Regions from separate parts of the Janthinobacterium sp. GL_088 genome, predicted to be linked through region 3. Evidence: predicted binding sites of a transcription regulator. Region 3 holds the regulator's gene; each other region holds the start of a gene.
The links. Region 3 encodes FNR, which switches genes on or off when oxygen is low (the NO sensors DNR and NnrR bind a similar motif). Its sites were predicted from a motif close to TTGATNNNNATCAA; they were not measured.
Positions count from the first base shown of each region.

Region 1: a site for FNR is predicted at 2,710-2,723, ahead of nirK (copper-containing nitrite reductase). Genes of this name have one in related genera too.
Region 2: a site for FNR is predicted at 2,336-2,349, ahead of AC3IQ7_RS20390 (OmpW/AlkL family protein). Genes of this name have one in related genera too.

Region 1 is NZ_CM174453.1:5,891,178-5,896,356, reverse strand. Features, by position in the region: gene AC3IQ7_RS26345 (AAA family ATPase) at 1-155, opposite strand, end outside; gene AC3IQ7_RS26340 (c-type cytochrome) at 389-718, shown strand; gene AC3IQ7_RS26335 (c-type cytochrome) at 730-1,071, shown strand; gene norR (nitric oxide reductase transcriptional regulator NorR) at 1,085-2,641, opposite strand; gene nirK (copper-containing nitrite reductase) at 2,792-4,258, shown strand; gene ytfE (iron-sulfur cluster repair protein YtfE) at 4,289-4,966, shown strand; gene AC3IQ7_RS26315 (nitric-oxide reductase large subunit) at 4,981-5,179, shown strand, end outside.
Region 2 is NZ_CM174453.1:4,567,622-4,572,800, reverse strand. Features, by position in the region: gene AC3IQ7_RS20410 (NAD(P)H-dependent oxidoreductase) at 1-179, opposite strand, end outside; gene AC3IQ7_RS20405 (MerR family transcriptional regulator) at 239-604, opposite strand; gene fur (ferric iron uptake transcriptional regulator) at 679-1,119, opposite strand; gene AC3IQ7_RS20395 (LysR family transcriptional regulator) at 1,357-2,253, shown strand; gene AC3IQ7_RS20390 (OmpW/AlkL family protein) at 2,415-3,032, shown strand; gene AC3IQ7_RS20385 (MetQ/NlpA family ABC transporter substrate-binding protein) at 3,124-3,951, opposite strand; gene AC3IQ7_RS20380 (methionine ABC transporter permease) at 3,984-4,658, opposite strand; gene AC3IQ7_RS20375 (methionine ABC transporter ATP-binding protein) at 4,651-5,179, opposite strand, start outside.
Region 3 is NZ_CM174453.1:279,518-284,696, reverse strand. Features, by position in the region: gene AC3IQ7_RS01195 (hybrid sensor histidine kinase/response regulator) at 1-1,935, opposite strand, end outside; gene fnr (fumarate/nitrate reduction transcriptional regulator Fnr) at 2,185-2,943, shown strand; gene AC3IQ7_RS01185 (FixH family protein) at 2,947-3,471, opposite strand; gene ccoG (cytochrome c oxidase accessory protein CcoG) at 3,574-4,956, opposite strand; gene ccoP (cytochrome-c oxidase, cbb3-type subunit III) at 4,959-5,179, opposite strand, start outside.

The DNA of each region.
Region 1 (5,179 bases), 860 kb from region 3:
GCCAGCATGGTCTTGCCCGTGCCCGGTTCGCCCTTGATCAGCAGCGGGCGTTGCAGGGTCAGCGCCGCATTCACGGCCAGTTTCAGGTCGGCGGTGGCGACATAGCTGTCGGAACCTTCGAAGCGTTGGCCTTGCTGGGTGTGCTGTGCTTGCATGAGCGGTCTGCCAAAGTAGGGAAATGGTGAGTATAAACAGAACTGTGGCGCACCGCCACGCAGACGGCCTGTGCCTGCCTGCCTACAATGCGGGTTTTATAGGTGGACTTGCAAGAATATCTTGGCTAGAATCGGCAAGCAGCAGATTAATTGTCAACCTTAATTGTCAATACATAAAATCAATAAAAACCAGCTCTGGCGTTTCTCCGATTACCTTTGTTCACATTGCCACTATGAAAAAAATATTTGCACTTCTCGTGCTTGCCGGCATAGCAAATGCCGTCACAGCGGCTGACATTGTAGGAAACGCCAAGGCAGCCCCTGCCAAGGTGGAAATGTGTATCGGCTGCCACGGCATCCCCGGTTATAAGGCGACCTTCCCCGAAGTATTCCAGGTGCCGATGATCGGCGGCCAGCCGGCAAAATATATCGAGAATGCGCTGCAAGCCTACAAGAAAGGCGACCGCAAGCACCCCAGCATGAAGGGTATCGCCAGCAGCCTGTCGGAGCAGGATATCGCCGATGTCGCCGCGTATTATGCGCAACAAGCCAAGCCGAACTGAGGACCAGCCAGATGAAAAAATTACTCGCCGCCCTCGTTTGCGCCACCGTCTCGCTTGGTGCCAGCGCCGCCGGCAATATCAATACAGGTAAAGCCCTGGCCGAAAAATACAGCTGCGCCACCTGCCACGGCAAGGATTACGGCTCACCCATCGACCCGTCGTACCCGAAACTGGCGGGCCAGCACAAGGATTACCTGGAACACGCGTTGACGGCATATAAACGGGGCGACAAGGCCAACGGCCGCAACAACGCCATCATGACGGGCCAGGTAAAACCGCTGAGCAACCAGGACATCAAGGATCTGGCCGCCTACCTTCACAGCCTGCCGACCACCCTGGTGATCCACCGCTGAGTTTGAGTTCGGCTCAGGCCTTCAGCCCCACCCGGCGCGCCAGCTTGTGCAGATTGCTGGCGTCGAGTCCCAATTGCCGTGCCGCGGCGGCCCAGTTATCCTGATGCAGCACCAGCGCTTGGCGGATGGCCTGGCGCTGGCTCGCTTCCACGATCTGATGCATCGATAGCAGCGGCGCCGCCGGCGCCCCACATGCGGCCGACATTGGTGGCAGCGCGTCCGCGCCGGCCGGCGCTTCCAGCGCATCGAGGTCGAGCATATCCGTTTCCAGCGTTACTATCTCTTTGCGGTCCGCGCCGCGGATCACGGCTTTCAGCGCGGCCCGGCTGATCACATGTTCCAGTTCGCGTACATTGCCCGGCCAGCGGTAATGGCATAAGGCGTTTTCCGCCGCAGCGGACAGGCGCAGGCTGCGCAAGCCCAGGCGCGCGCGGTTCAGTTCCAGGAAGCCGCCGGCAAGCAGCAGCACGTCATTGCCCCGCTCGCGCAGCGGCGGAATCGGCACGGGATACACGGATAGACGGTGATACAGGTCGGCGCGGAACGAGCCGTCGCGCACATGCTCGCGCAGGCTGCGGTTTGTGGCGGCGATCACGCGCACGTTGACCCTGCGCGGCCGGTCCGCGCCCAGGCGCTGGATTTCGCCATTTTGCAAGGTGCGCAGCAGCTTGGCCTGTATCGACAATGGCAATTCCCCCACTTCATCGAGAAACAGGGTGCCCCCTTCGGCCGCCTCGAAGCGTCCGGGCCGGTCGCTGACGGCGCCGGAAAACGCGCCGCGTACATGGCCGAACAATTCGCTTTCGGCCAGGGACTCGGGCAAGGCCGCGCAATTGACGTGGATCAGGGGCTTGCCGGCGCGGCGCGACAGCCGGTGCAGGCGGTGCGCGCACAGTTCCTTGCCCACGCCCGTTTCTCCCAGCAGCAGCACGGGCAGTTCCGAATCGGCCACCACCTGCAATTCGTGCAGCAAGTGCGTGATGGCGCTGCTCTGGCCGACGAAGTCATGTTCCTCGCGCGGCGCCTGTGCATCGGCCAGCATGGCGCCGCCCGACAGGCGCAGGGCGCGGATTTCCGTCTCCAGGCGCGTCACGCGCACGGCCGCCTCGATGGCGCAGGCCAGTTCGCCCAGGTCGCGCTGCGCCTGCGTATCGAAGGTACCGACCTGCAGCGCGTCGAGCGTGATCACGCCCCAGCGTTCGCCTTCCAGGTCCAGCGCCATGCCCATGCAGTCGTGCACGGGCAGCGGCTCGCCGGCCCGCTCGGCGATCAGGCCATCGTAGGGATCGGGCAGGGAGCTGTCGTGATGGAAGCACAGCACGCCGCGCCGCTGCAGGATGGCGGCCAGGCGCGGGTGGTCGGCGACGGCGAAGCGGCGTCCCAGCGCGTCGCTGGCCAGGCCGGCCATTGCCACGGGGCGCAAGTGTTCGCCATCGAGCTTGAGCAAGGCCACGGCTTCGCAGCCGAAGTGCGCGCGCAGGCTACCGACGAGGCGCTGCAGGCGCACGGCCACGGGCAGGTCGGCGACCAGGTCGGTCAGTAACAGCAGGTGGATGGCAGTGGTGGTCATAAGTACCATGCAGGGTACAACGGACCACGTCCAAAGAGGGTCATACCGACCCTGCATTTTTCAAATCGTTGATTTAAAACAAGTTTTTCCTGGCACACGGATTGCCTAGGTAAGGGTGCCGAACCGGCATACAAGACCAAGGAAAGCTTGATGAAAACGACTCCCTCCCTCCGCGCCATCGCCGCCGCCGTCTGCGTACTGGCCATGCCCCTGTCCGTGCAAGCCCAGGCGAGCCTGCCTGCCAGCGCCGCCGCCACTGCGGCCAAACCTGTAGCCGCAACGCTCAAGCGCTATGAACTGCAAACCAATATCGTCGACGGCAAGATGGTGTTCATCGACGCCAAGGGCCAGGTCAACCCCGTGCTGGCGGCCAAGGTGGGCGACACGGTGGAACTCGTGCTGAAAAGCGGCGAAGGCGCCGAGCACGATTTGCTGATCCCGGAACTGAACGTCGCATCGGCCAAGTTCAGCGCCAATAGCGGCAGCACCACCGTGCGCTTCAAGGTCACGCGCGCCGGCACGTTCACCTATTACTGCTCGATTCCCGGCCACCGCCAGATCGGCATGGAAGGCAAGCTGGAAGTAAGCGGCACGTCGCTGGCCGAGACGGCGGCCCCGAAGGCCGCCAGCGAATCGAGCCAGGCCGCCGCGCTGGCCCTGTACACGCCGGCGCCGTCGCCGATGCGTGGCCCCGACCCATCTGCCGTCAACGTGGCGGCGAATCCGGCCTCCGTGCCGACCGCCATCGGCGCGCGCGCGCCGCAAACCCTGAAATACCGGATGGAGACGGTGGAACTGCCGGGCAAGCTCGATGACGGCACCAGTTTTACGTATTGGACCTTCAACCGGCAAGTGCCGGGCCCCATGCTGCGCGCGAAGGTGGGCGACACGGTGGAACTGACCCTGTTCAACGCCAAGGACAGCAAGATGATCCACTCGATCGACCTGCATGCGGTGACGGGCGGCCATGGCGGCGGACAGCACACGCAGGTGGCGCCGGGGCAGGAAAAAACCGTCACCTTCAAGGCGCTCAATCCGGGCCTGTTCGTGTACCACTGCGCCACGCCGCTGGTGCCGCAGCATATCGCGGCCGGCATGTACGGCATGATCCTCGTCGAACCGGAAGGCGGCCTGTCGAAAGTCGACCGCGAGTACTACGTGATGCAGGGCGAGATGTACACGGGCCGTCCGCACGGCGCCCCCGTGCACCAGGAGCCGAACCTGGAAAAAATGGCGAATGAGCTGCCCGACTACTACGTCTTCAATGGCGAAGTGGGCGCCCTGAGCAAGACGCACAAACTGCAGGCGAAAGTCGGCGAGACGGTGCGCATCTATTTCGGTGTCGGTGGCCCGAACAAGATTTCATCGTTCCACATCATCGGCGAGATCTTCGACAAGGTGTACAGCGAAGGCTCGATCAGCAGCCCGAAACACGACGTGCAAACGACGCTCGTGGCGCCGGGCGGCGCGACCATCGTCGAACTCAAGGTACAGCACCCTGGCAGCTATCTGCTGGTCGACCATGCGCTGTCGCGCGCCGGCAAGGGCGCCGTGGGCGTGCTGGAAGTGACTGGCGAAGCCGTGCCCGGCGTCTACCACGCGGGCGCCGTTCAATAACACCACCACATTCATCATCAAGGAGTATCTATGGAACTGATCGAACAATCCCTGGGCCAGCTGGCCCGCCGCATCCCCGGCGCCACGCGCCTGTTCGATGCGCACCGCCTGGATTTCTGCTGCGGCGGCAACAAGACATTGCGCGCGGCGGCCGAAGCGGCCGGCGTGGACACGGCGCCCATCGTCGAGGAACTGAAACTGCTGGCAGGACGGACTGACGCCAGCGGCGAGCTTGACTGGCAGGAGGCCTCGGCCACCGAACTGGTGGAGCACATCCTGGCGCGCTACCACGCCGTGCACCGCGAGCAGCTGCCCGAGCTGATACGCCTGGCACGCAAGGTCGAGCAGGTGCATGGCGACCGCGCCGACTGTCCGCACGGGTTGGCGGGACACCTGTCGGCCATGGCGCAGGAGCTGGAAAGCCACATGCGCAAGGAAGAAGACGTGCTGTTTCCGATGATCGTGCGCGGCCAGGGGCCCCGGGCCGGCGCGCCCATCAACGTGATGCGCATGGAGCATGACGACCATGGCGTGGCCTTGCGCGCCATGGAGGCAATGACGAACGATATCACCGCGCCGGCCGGCGCCTGCACCACCTGGCGCGCGCTGTACACGGGCTTGCGCACCTTCCGTGCAGACCTGATGGCGCACATCCATACCGAAAACAATATCCTGTTCGAGCGCTTTGCGCCGGCCGTGGTGCACTGACAAAGGAAAGACCCATGGGTCCCTACAAAAAACTCTGGTTCACCCTGATCGGTGTGCTGATCGTGACGTTTTCGCTGCTCGGCTACTACGGCACGGAAGTCTACCGGCAGGCGCCGCCCATTCCCGCGCAAGTGCTGGCGCAGGATGGCCGGCAGCTGTTCGACCGCGAGGGCATCCTCGATGGCCAGACGGCCTGGCAATCGGTGGGCGGCA
Region 2 (5,179 bases), 2.2 Mb from region 3:
TGGCGGTAGCCTTCATGCAGGTTCTGGTCGAAGTCCAGCTGGCCCAGGCGCAGTTCGCGCACGGTATGACCCGCGCTGCGGGCCGTGGCGGCGTAGGCCTCGGCCAGGGCGGCGCAGAAGCTGTCGCTGGACGGGTGGCCGAGGAGTATCAATACGCGCTTGGGTGTTGTCTTGGTCATGATGCAGGCTATCCGTTAAAGAAGAGCTTGCATGCTAAAGCTTGCCCCTGGGGGCAGAGTCAAGCGGCCTCTTGCAGGCGCTGCTGCGCCAGGCAGTCGTGGATTTCCGTGTCGATGTCAGCCAATTGCGCGTCGAGCTGGCGCAGGCGGATGATATCCTGCTGTATCTGTGCGCGCTTGTCAGCGATGTGCTGCGACAGGGCGGCCCAGTCGGTATCGTTGCCGGCCAGGATGGGCAGCAGTTCGGCCAGGCGGAAGCCCAGCGCCTGCGCCTGGCGTATCAGCTTCACTTGCGCCAGGTCTTGCTGCGTGTAGACGCGGTAGGCGCCGGAACGGCGCACGTCGCCCAGCAAGCCCAGCGCTTCATAGTGGCGCAAGGCCTTGGGCGAGGTGCCCGCCAGGCGGGCGATTTCTCCGATGTACATGCTTCTTCCTTGTTGAGCTGCGGCGCACGCAGTGTAGCGCAGGTGGCTTGCCAGGCGCTACCTTGCGCGCTGCCTCAGGACGGCTTGCGTGGCGGCACTTTTTTTGCCGTGCACTCGGCGCAGGTGCCGTACAGCGACAGCGCGTGCTCGTGCAGCACGAAGCCCCGCTCGGCGGCGATCTCGTTCTGGCGCAGTTCGATGCCTTCGTCGACGAATTCATCGACCTTGCCGCAACCCGTGCAGACCAGGTGGTCGTGGTGCTGGCCTTCGTTCAGCTCGAAGACGGCGTGGCCCGATTCGAAATGCCGGCGAAACAGAATGCCTGCTTCGGCAAACTGCATCAGCACGCGGTAGATGGTGGCCAGGCCCACGTCGATCTTTTCGGCCAGCAACAGCTTGTAGACATCGTCCGCACTCAGGTGCTTGATCGTGCCTTCTTGAAACAGCTGCAGAATCCGCAAGCGGGGGATGGTGACTTTCAAGCCCGATTCACGCAGTTCCCTCAATATATCCATGTCTCCCATTCCTTTTTGTAGTCGCTTGAGCGAGGTAGTGCATTATATCGCAAATGATAATCATTACTATTCTCATTTGTATTGTGCGGAGTGGAAATAGTATGCTGGCTAGCAGGCCTGTCAACCAGTGACATCGGCGCAAGCTCCGATTGCGTTGCACGCATCTTGCATTGGAATTGCAAAACCAAGGTCGATATCGCTACACTGTGCAGCAAGGAATAACAATGGAGCAGGGACATGGACCGATTTGATGCGATGCGTATTTTTACCCGCATCGTCGAACTGCGCAGTTTCACGCAGGCGGCGCATGACCTCGGTTACCCGAAGGCGACCGTCACGCATGCGATCAAGCAGCTTGAAGCGCGGCTGCGCGTGCGCCTGCTGCAGCGGACCACGCGGCAAGTGACGCCCACGCCCGATGGGGACGCGTATTACCAGCGTTGCGTGCGCCTGCTGGCGGACCTGGAAGAAACGGAAGCCGTGTTCAGTTCGGCGGCGCAGCAGCCGGCCGGCAAGCTGCGCATCGACCTGCACGCGACCCTGGCCATGCATTTCGTGATGCCCGTGCTGGACCAGTTCTGCGCCCGCTATCCGCTGATCGAACTGGAAATCGGCATGGGCGACCGCCTCGTCGATCTGGTGCGCGAAGGCGTCGATTGCGTGCTGCGCGCGGGCGAACTGGGCGACTCGTCGATGGTGGCGCGCCGCGTGGCGCTGCTCGACCAGGTGACGTGCGCCAGCCCCTCCTACCTGGCCGCGCACGGCACGCCGGAGAATCTGGCGCAACTGGATGGCCACCGCGCCGTCAATTTCTTTTCCACCCAGTCGGGCAAGGTCTGGCCCTTCGACTTCAAGGTGGATGGGCAGCGGCACAGCGTAGCCTTGCCTGGCACGGTGTCCGTCAACAATGCGGACGCCTACCACGCCTGCTGCCGCGCGGGCATGGGCTTGATCCAGGCCCCCCGGTATCACCTTGAACTGGCGCTGGCGACGGGCGAACTGGTGGAAGTGCTACGGGACTGGCGGCCCGACCCGCTGCCCGTGTCCGTGCTGTATCCCCATCACCGGCAACTGTCGCCCCGTGTGCGCGTGTTTGCCGACTGGGTCGGCAGCCTGTTTGACGGCGTGCAGTGATTGGCATGCTCGCGCTGCGCTGCCGCATTTTCTTGACCTGGGCAAAGGAAAAAATCCCTCTAGTGATGCCATCTAGCACTATTTGATGTGGATCAAAGTTTTTGTTGCACTGCACTCTTAGACTTCGCAGCGTTACTTAACGACAAAAAGAGGGAACTAGAATGAAAAAGTCCGCAACTGCAGCAGCAATCGTCCTGGCCGCCATCGGCGCATTCGCCGGCAACGCAATGGCACAGGAAAGCCCATGGCTGGTCCGTGCGCGCGCCGTGCATATCGATCCGGCCGATAAATCTGCTCCGATCGGCGGCATCGGCGCATCCGACCGTTTGCATGTGAGCAGCAAGACGATTCCTGAAATCGATATTTCGTATTTCTTCACCCCGAACATTGCTGCCGAGCTGATCCTGACCTACCCGCAAAAGCATGACGTCAAGCTCGATGGCAACAATATCGGTACCTTCAAGCATTTGCCGCCGACCTTGTCGCTGCAATACCACTTCATGCCTGAAAAACAGTTCAGCCCATATGTGGGTGCCGGCGTGAACTACACGAATATCTCGGACGTGAAATTGCTGAACGGCGCCGGTCGCCTGGAACACGACAGCTGGGGCTACTCGCTGCAAGCCGGTGTCGACTACAAGCTGGATAAAAACTGGTCGCTGAACTTCGACATCAAGAAAGTGCAGATCCGCAGCGATGTGTTCATCGGTGGCGCCAAAGCCAGCGAAGTCAAGGTCGATCCTGTCCTGATCGGCGTCGGCGTCGGTTACCGCTTCTAAGCATTGCATGACAGCGCCCGCGCGGCGCGGACAATAAAAAAGGACGGCCAGGTTTACTCCTGGCCGTCCTTTTCGCATTGCAAGTGCCGCCTTATTTTTTCAGCGTCTTTTCCAGCGCCAGCTGGTAGTCCGTCTTTTCGTAGCCGGCCAAATACTTGTTCGTCGCGTCGAGGAAGGCGCGCGAGCGGTAGGCCGCTTCCAGGTCCTTGACCCATGGCTTGGCCTTGTCGGCCGTGCGGATGGCCACCAGGTTGATGTAGCTGTCCGAGATCTTTTCCACGCTAAGGGCCGACGTCAGCTTCATGCCGGCGGCCAGGGCGAAGTTACCGTTGACGAAAGCGTAGTCGGCGTCGGCCAGCGAACGTGGCAGCTGCGCCGCTTCCAGCGGCACCAGTTTCAGCTTCTTCGGGTTGTCCAGCACGTCGCGCTCGGACGCGCGCAGCGGGTCGACGTTCGGTTTCAGTTTGATCCAGCCCATCTTGGCCAGCATGACCAGCGCGCGCGCCTGGTTGGTCGGGTCGTTCGGCATGGTGATGGTGGCGCCGTTCTTCACGTCCGCCAGGGACTTTTGCTTGCCGCCGTACAGGCCGATCGGCATGGTCGGCACGGTGATCAGGGAGCTCAGTGGCAGCTTGTTATCGGTGGCGAACTTGGTCAGATACACGATGTGCTGGAACACGTTGGCGTCCAGCGAACCTTCGGCCAGCGCGTAGTTCGGCTGCACGTAGTCGTTGAATTCGACGATCTTGACTTTGTAACCCTGTTTTTCCAGGATAGGCTTGATGCCCAGCTTTAGCTGGTCCGAATACGGGCCGGAGCTGGTGCCGATGACGAGTTCTTTCGGGTCCTTGGCGTGGGCGGCGGTGGCGAAGGCCAGGCTGGCGGCGGCCAGGAGCAGGTTGCGGCGAATATGGTTCATGCTTTTCCTTGTACTGAAATACTGAAGATGAATTAACGTTTGTCGAGGCGCTTGGCGATGCGCGTGCCGGCGAACTGGATGGTTTGCACCAGCACGATCAGGATGGCCACGGTGGCGACCATGATGTCCGTCTCGAAGCGGTAGTAGCCGTAGCGGATGGCCAGGTCGCCGATGCCGCCGCCGCCCACCACGCCGGCCACGGCCGAATACGACAGGAAGCTGATCGACAGCACGGTCAGGGCCAGCACCAAGCCGGAGCGCGCTTCGACCAGCAGCACGCGGAAGATGATCTGCATTTCCGACGCGCCCATGGCGTGCGCCGCCTCGATCACGCCGCGCGGCACTTCGCGCAGGTTCTGCTCCACCAGGCGCGCCAGGTAGGGAATGGCGGCGAACGACAGCGGCACGGCAGCGGCCAGCGGGCCGATCGAGGTGCCCGCGATGATGCGCGTAAACGGCGTCAGGGCGACCAGCAAAATGATGAAGGGGAAGCTGCGCACGGTGTTCACCAGCCAGCCGAGGATCATCGACAGCGGACGGTTTTCCAGCGACTGGCCTTCCGAGACGAGGAACAGCAGGATGCCCAGCGGGCCGCCGATCAGGATGGCGGCCGTCAGTCCAATGCCCAGCATGGTCATGGTCTGGCCCAGCGCCACCCAGATTTCCGGCAGCAGCTTGATGACGTTATTGATCGATTCTTCAAACATGTGTTGCATCCTTCCATGCGGTGGCTTCAAACGCCTCGGTGCCGTAATACGCCAGCTCGCGTCCCAGCGCCGTCTTGCGCGGGGTGGCCGTGTCGCTCAAATCGAATTGTTCGGCGATGGCGCCGTTTTCCACGACGGCGACCCGGTTGCAGATGGCGCCCAGCACCGACAGTTCATGGCTGACGATGACGATGGTCACGCCAAGGCGCGCATTGATGTCGCGCAGGGTGTCGAGCAGGGCGCGCGTCGTTTCCGCGTCCAGCGCGGACGTCGGCTCGTCGCACAGCAGCACGTCGGGGTGGCTGGCCAGGGCGCGGGCGATCGCCACGCGCTGTTTCTGCCCGCCGGACAATTGTGCCGGATAGCTGTGCAGCTTGTCGGACAAGCCGACCAGCGCCAGGCATTCCTCGACCCTGGCGGCGATCTGCTCGCCCTTGGTCGTGCCATGGATTTTCAGGGGGAAGGCGACGTTGTCGAAGACGCTGGCGTTTTGCAGCAGATTGAATTGCTGGAAAATCATG
Region 3 (5,179 bases):
TTCGCGCGTGGTGCGGTTGTCGTCGGCCACCAGCAGGCGCAGCTGGCCCAGCGCCGGCGTGCGCCGCGTTTCGGCCGGTTGCGCCAGCATCTCGAAGGGCACGCTGAACCAGAAACGGCTGCCCTTGCCTTCGCTGCTGGCGACGGCGATGTCGCCGCCCATCATGTGGATCAGCTGCTTGCTGATGGCCAGGCCCAGGCCCGTGCCGCCGAAGCGCCGCGTGATGCTCTGGTCGCCCTGGGAAAACGCGGAAAACAGCTGTTGTTGCTGCAGTTCCGTCATGCCGATGCCCGTGTCGCGCACTTCGAAGCGCAGCCAGGCGCGGCCGCTCTCGCTCTTGCTCTCGCTCTTGCTCTCGGCCAGGCTGACGGCCACCACCACTTCGCCGCTCTCCGTGAACTTGATGGCGTTGCCGGCGAGGTTGACGAGGATTTGCTGCAGGCGCTGAGCGTCGCCGACGAGGCGCCGCGGTACGTCGGGTTCGACGGCGATGGCCAGTTCCAGTTCCTTTTCGCCCGCATTCATCGTCATCGTCGTGGCCAGGGTATTCATGACTTCGTCGAGGTCGAATTCGACAGGCGACAATTCCATGCGGCGCGCCTCGATCTTCGAATAGTCGAGCACGTCGTTGAGGATACCCAGCAGCGACTGGCCCGCCACGCGCACCATGGTCAGATACTTGCGCTGTTCCGTGTCGAGCCTGGTATTGCCCAGCAAATACACCATGCCCAGCACGGCATTGAGGGGCGTGCGGATTTCATGGCTCATGTTGGCCACGAAATCGCTCTTCGCGCGGTTGGCCGCTTCGGCGCGGTCGCGTTCCTGTTCCAGCTCCGCCGCGCGCGCTTCGAGTTCCTGCTGCAGGCGGTCGCGTTCGCTCATCAGGCCGTTGAACGCTTCCGTCAGTTCGCCGATCTCGTCGCGCTGCCGTACCGGCACGGGGGTGAAGCGGCTGCCGCTGGTGCGCAGGGCCAGCAAGGTGTTGCGCAGGCGCACCAGCGGCGACAGCAGGCGCACGGTGACCCAGCCCAGAACGGCAGCGGCCAGCAGCGAAGCGAGGATGCTCCACAGCACCAGCCGGTACAGCACGCCATCGAACGGTTCGAAGGCATCCTCGACGGGCAGCGAGGCGGCCAGCAGCCAGTTCACGGATTTCAGGCGCTTGAAGCTGTTGACGGCCGTGATGCCCCGGCTGTTGGTGCTGACCATGCTGCCTTCGCCATCTTCCTTCAGCAACTGGGTCGTCGTCAGGTTGGCGTTCGGCTTGCGCGGTTGCAGCAAGCGGCTCGTATCGGGGTGCAGCACATAGCGCGGCACGGCGCCGCGCGTGAGGATGAAATAATAGCCGCTCTTGCCGATCTTTTCCGAGCGCAGGCGGCCCAGCAGGTTGTCCTTGTACAGGCGCAGCACGCCGATCACCACGCCGGCCACCCGGCCATCGGCGGCCAGCACGGGCGCCACCATCTGCACGATGGGCATGCCGCTCGATTTACCAAGCATCGGTTCGGTGATCATGGGCTGGCGCGTGCGCAGGACGGTCTGGAAATACTCGCGCTCGGCAACGTTGATGCCGGCGCGCCCCGCCACTTCCGGCATGTCGGCCACGATGGCGCCCTGCGCGTCGAGCACCAGCACGTCATCGAACAGCACCAGCATCGAGCGGCGCGAATAGTATTCGCGCAATTGGACGGGCCGGGCGATCAATTCCGGCGGCTGTTGCCGGGCCGTCAGGGTGACGATCTGCAGCAGCATGCCCAGCTTGTCGTCGAGCTCGGCAGCGGTGCGGGTGATCAGGGACGATTGCTGGCTCAGCAGTACTCGGGTGAAGTCGTCGCGCATGTGCTGCACCTGGATCATGGTGACCAGCGCGATCATGGCGATCGAGGTCAGGCTGGTGGCCAGCGCGACTTTTGCTTTGATGCCGAGAGGCTTCATGATTTCCTTTTCAGTACCGGGCGGCACAGGCGGCAGATAATGCTGTCAGGAATTTTCCTATCAATACACCAGCTTGGCAAGCGCCACCGCGCAAATTGCCCGCCCCGTACGGGCTTTTGACGATGTTGCCATATAATTAAAGGCTGGACGTCGTTTATTCGCCGAAATTACGGTGAAATTGGCATACGGCAACCCTGTATGCAGCTGTATGCAGTAAACTTGTTGTTGCATTTTCTAAAAGGTACCGACATGACTGAAGCGCTACTCACTCCCACCTTGCCCACCGTGAACGTGGAGGCGTTGCGTGCGCGATGCTCGACCTGCAGCATGCATCAATTGTGCCTGCCGATGGGCCTCGATGTGGGCGACATGGACAGGCTGGACCAGATCATCGGCCGCCGCCGCAAGATCGTGCGCGGCGCCTCGCTGTTCCGCATCGGTGACTCGTTCCAGAACCTGTATGCGATCCGCCTGGGGCACTTCAAGACGTACCAGATCAATCCCGGTGGCGAAGAGCAGGTGACGGGTTTTCAGATGGCGGGCGAACTGCTGGGCATGGATGCCATCAGCGCCGACCGCCACCACTGTAATGCAGTGGCGCTGGAAGACAGCGAAGTGTGTGAAATCCCGTTTTCCAGCCTGGAACAATTGCTGGGCAATATGCCGACCCTGCTGCGCCATTTCCACCGCATGATGAGCCAGGAAATCACGCGCGAGCAAAGCGTGATGCTGTTGCTGGGCAATATGCAGGCGACGCAGCGGTTTGCCGCCTTCATCGTCAACCTGGCGTCGCGCTATGAAGCGCGCGGCTATTCGGGCAGCAATTTCCAGCTGCGCATGTCGCGCGAGGAAATCGGCAACTACCTGGGCCTGACCATCGAGAGCGTCAGCCGCCTGCTATCCAAATTCAAGAAGGAAGGCTGGCTGCGCGTGTCGAACCGCGAGATCGAGATATTGCAGCCGGCCAAGCTGAAGGCCATTACGGCCGGAACCGACATCTGCAAATAAGGCTTACAGCTCTTCGTCCGCATGCAGCGCGATGCTGCGTTGCAGCGGCCAGGTCCAGATGCCGGACAGGCGCCACTCGCGTTTGTCGTTTTCCACCAGCACTTGCCAGCGGCTGCGCTCGAGCATCGGCAGCGCCACGGAAAAATTGCCGGCCGCATCGGGCTGCACCAGCACCTTGATATCCTTTTCCGGCAGGGTCGCATGCGCCAGGTGCAGCTGCAGCGGACCCTGGTAAGCCTTGCCGAAGCTGTGCACGGAACCGGTCAGGCGTGCTTGCGCCACGTCATACGACAGGCTCGTATCCATGGCCAGGTCGCTGGCGATCGTGTCGCGCTTCAAATCCTGGTTGATCGCCTTGCCCTGCTTGTAATAATCGCCCACCACCAGCGCATCGGGCTGCGTAAACGCGATATAGCCCATGAAGCTGCCGACGACCACGGACAGGCCGGGGCCGATCATCAGCAGCCATGGCCAGCGATGCTTGTACCACGGTGCAACGGGGGCTTGCAGTTTCAGACTGTCGGACATGATATTTCTCCTGTTTAATCAGCCAGTCCCCGCATGGGGACCGGCCTTCCTGCAACTTCGTGGCGGCGGCGAGGGCACCCGGTCCCCGTCCGCCTTTCCTTGTTAACGTGGCACGATGAATACCGCGCTTTCACGCACATGCAGCGACGGGTCGTCCAGCGAGTGCAATTCGATCGCAATCTTGTTCGAACCCTTCTCTCCCACGCCGTGCGGCACGCGCAGACGGATCGGCCAACCCAGCGTTTCCGTCGGCTGCAAGGTCACTTCTTCGCGCGTCAGCAAGGTCAGGCCCGGCAAGCCGGAAGCGCTGATCTTGAAATGCTGGGTTTGCTCCGACGTGTTCATGATCTGCAGACGGTAGACGTTTTCAATCATGCCGTCTTCCACTTCGCGTCCCATCGAACCGCGGTCGCGGATCACGTCCATTTTCAGGGGCGTGCGCAGGGCCAGCGACGTACATACGGCGATGATGATCAGGGCCAGGATGGAAGTGTAGATCAGGACGCGCGGGCGCATGGCGCGCTGGCGTATCTGCTTCGAATTGAAGTTGTTTTCCATCGCATGGTCGGTACTGTAGCGTACCAGTCCCCGTGGCCGGTCAACCTTGTCCATCACGCTGTTGCAGGCATCGACGCAAGCGGCGCAACCGATGCATTCATACTGCAGGCCGTTGCGGATATCGATACCGGTCGGACACACCTGCACGCACAGGGTACAGTCGATGCAATCGCCCAGCTTGTCGTTGTTGCCGGCCTTCTTGCTCATGGCGCCGCGTGGTTCGCCGCGCTTGGCATCATAGGTGATGATCAGGGTGTCCTGGTCGAACATGGCGCTCTGGAAGCGCGCGTAGGGGCACATGTATTTGCACACCTGCTCGCGCAGCCAGCCCGCGTTGCCGTAGGTTGCCAGGCTGTAGAACAAGACCCAGAACCATTCCCAGGGACCGAAGTTCAGGGTGGTCACCGACTGCGCCAGTTCCTTGATCGGCGTGAAGTAGCCGACAAAGGTAAAGCCCGTCCACAGGGCGATGGCGCCCCATGTCAGGTGCTTGGCCGTCTTCTTGAACGCCTTGCGCACGGAGGGGCCCTGCTTGTCGAGGGCCATGCGCGCGCTGCGCGTGCCCTCGATGTGGCGTTCGACCCACAGGAAAATTTCCGTGTATACCGTTTGCGGGCAAGAGAACCCGCACCACACCCGCCCGGCAATGGCCGTGACGAGGAACAACAAATACGCACAGATGATCAGCAGGGCCGCCAGATAGATGAAATCCTGGGGCCACAGCACGACGCCGAAAATGTAGAACTTGCGCGTGGTCAAATCGAACAGCAGGGCTTGCCTGCCATTCCAGGTCAACCACGGCAAGCCGTAGAACGCCAGCTGGGTAAGCCATACGCATACCCATCGCCAGGTAGCGTAGCGTCCTTTGGCCTCGCGAGGGTAGATCTGCTCGCGGGCCGCATACATCTTGATGACTTGAGGTTCCATTTTTACTTGGCGGGTGCCTGCGGATTCGACAGGCTCCAGACATACGCCGACAGCACGTGTACCTTGGATTCGCCGAGGAAATCGCTGAAGGCCGGCATGGTGTTGCTGCGTCCCTTGCGTACGGTTTCCATGATGGTGTCGGCGCTGCCGCCGTACAGCCAGGTCTTGTCCGTCAGGTTCGGCGCGCCGAGCATCTGGTTACCCTTGGCATCGGCACCATGAC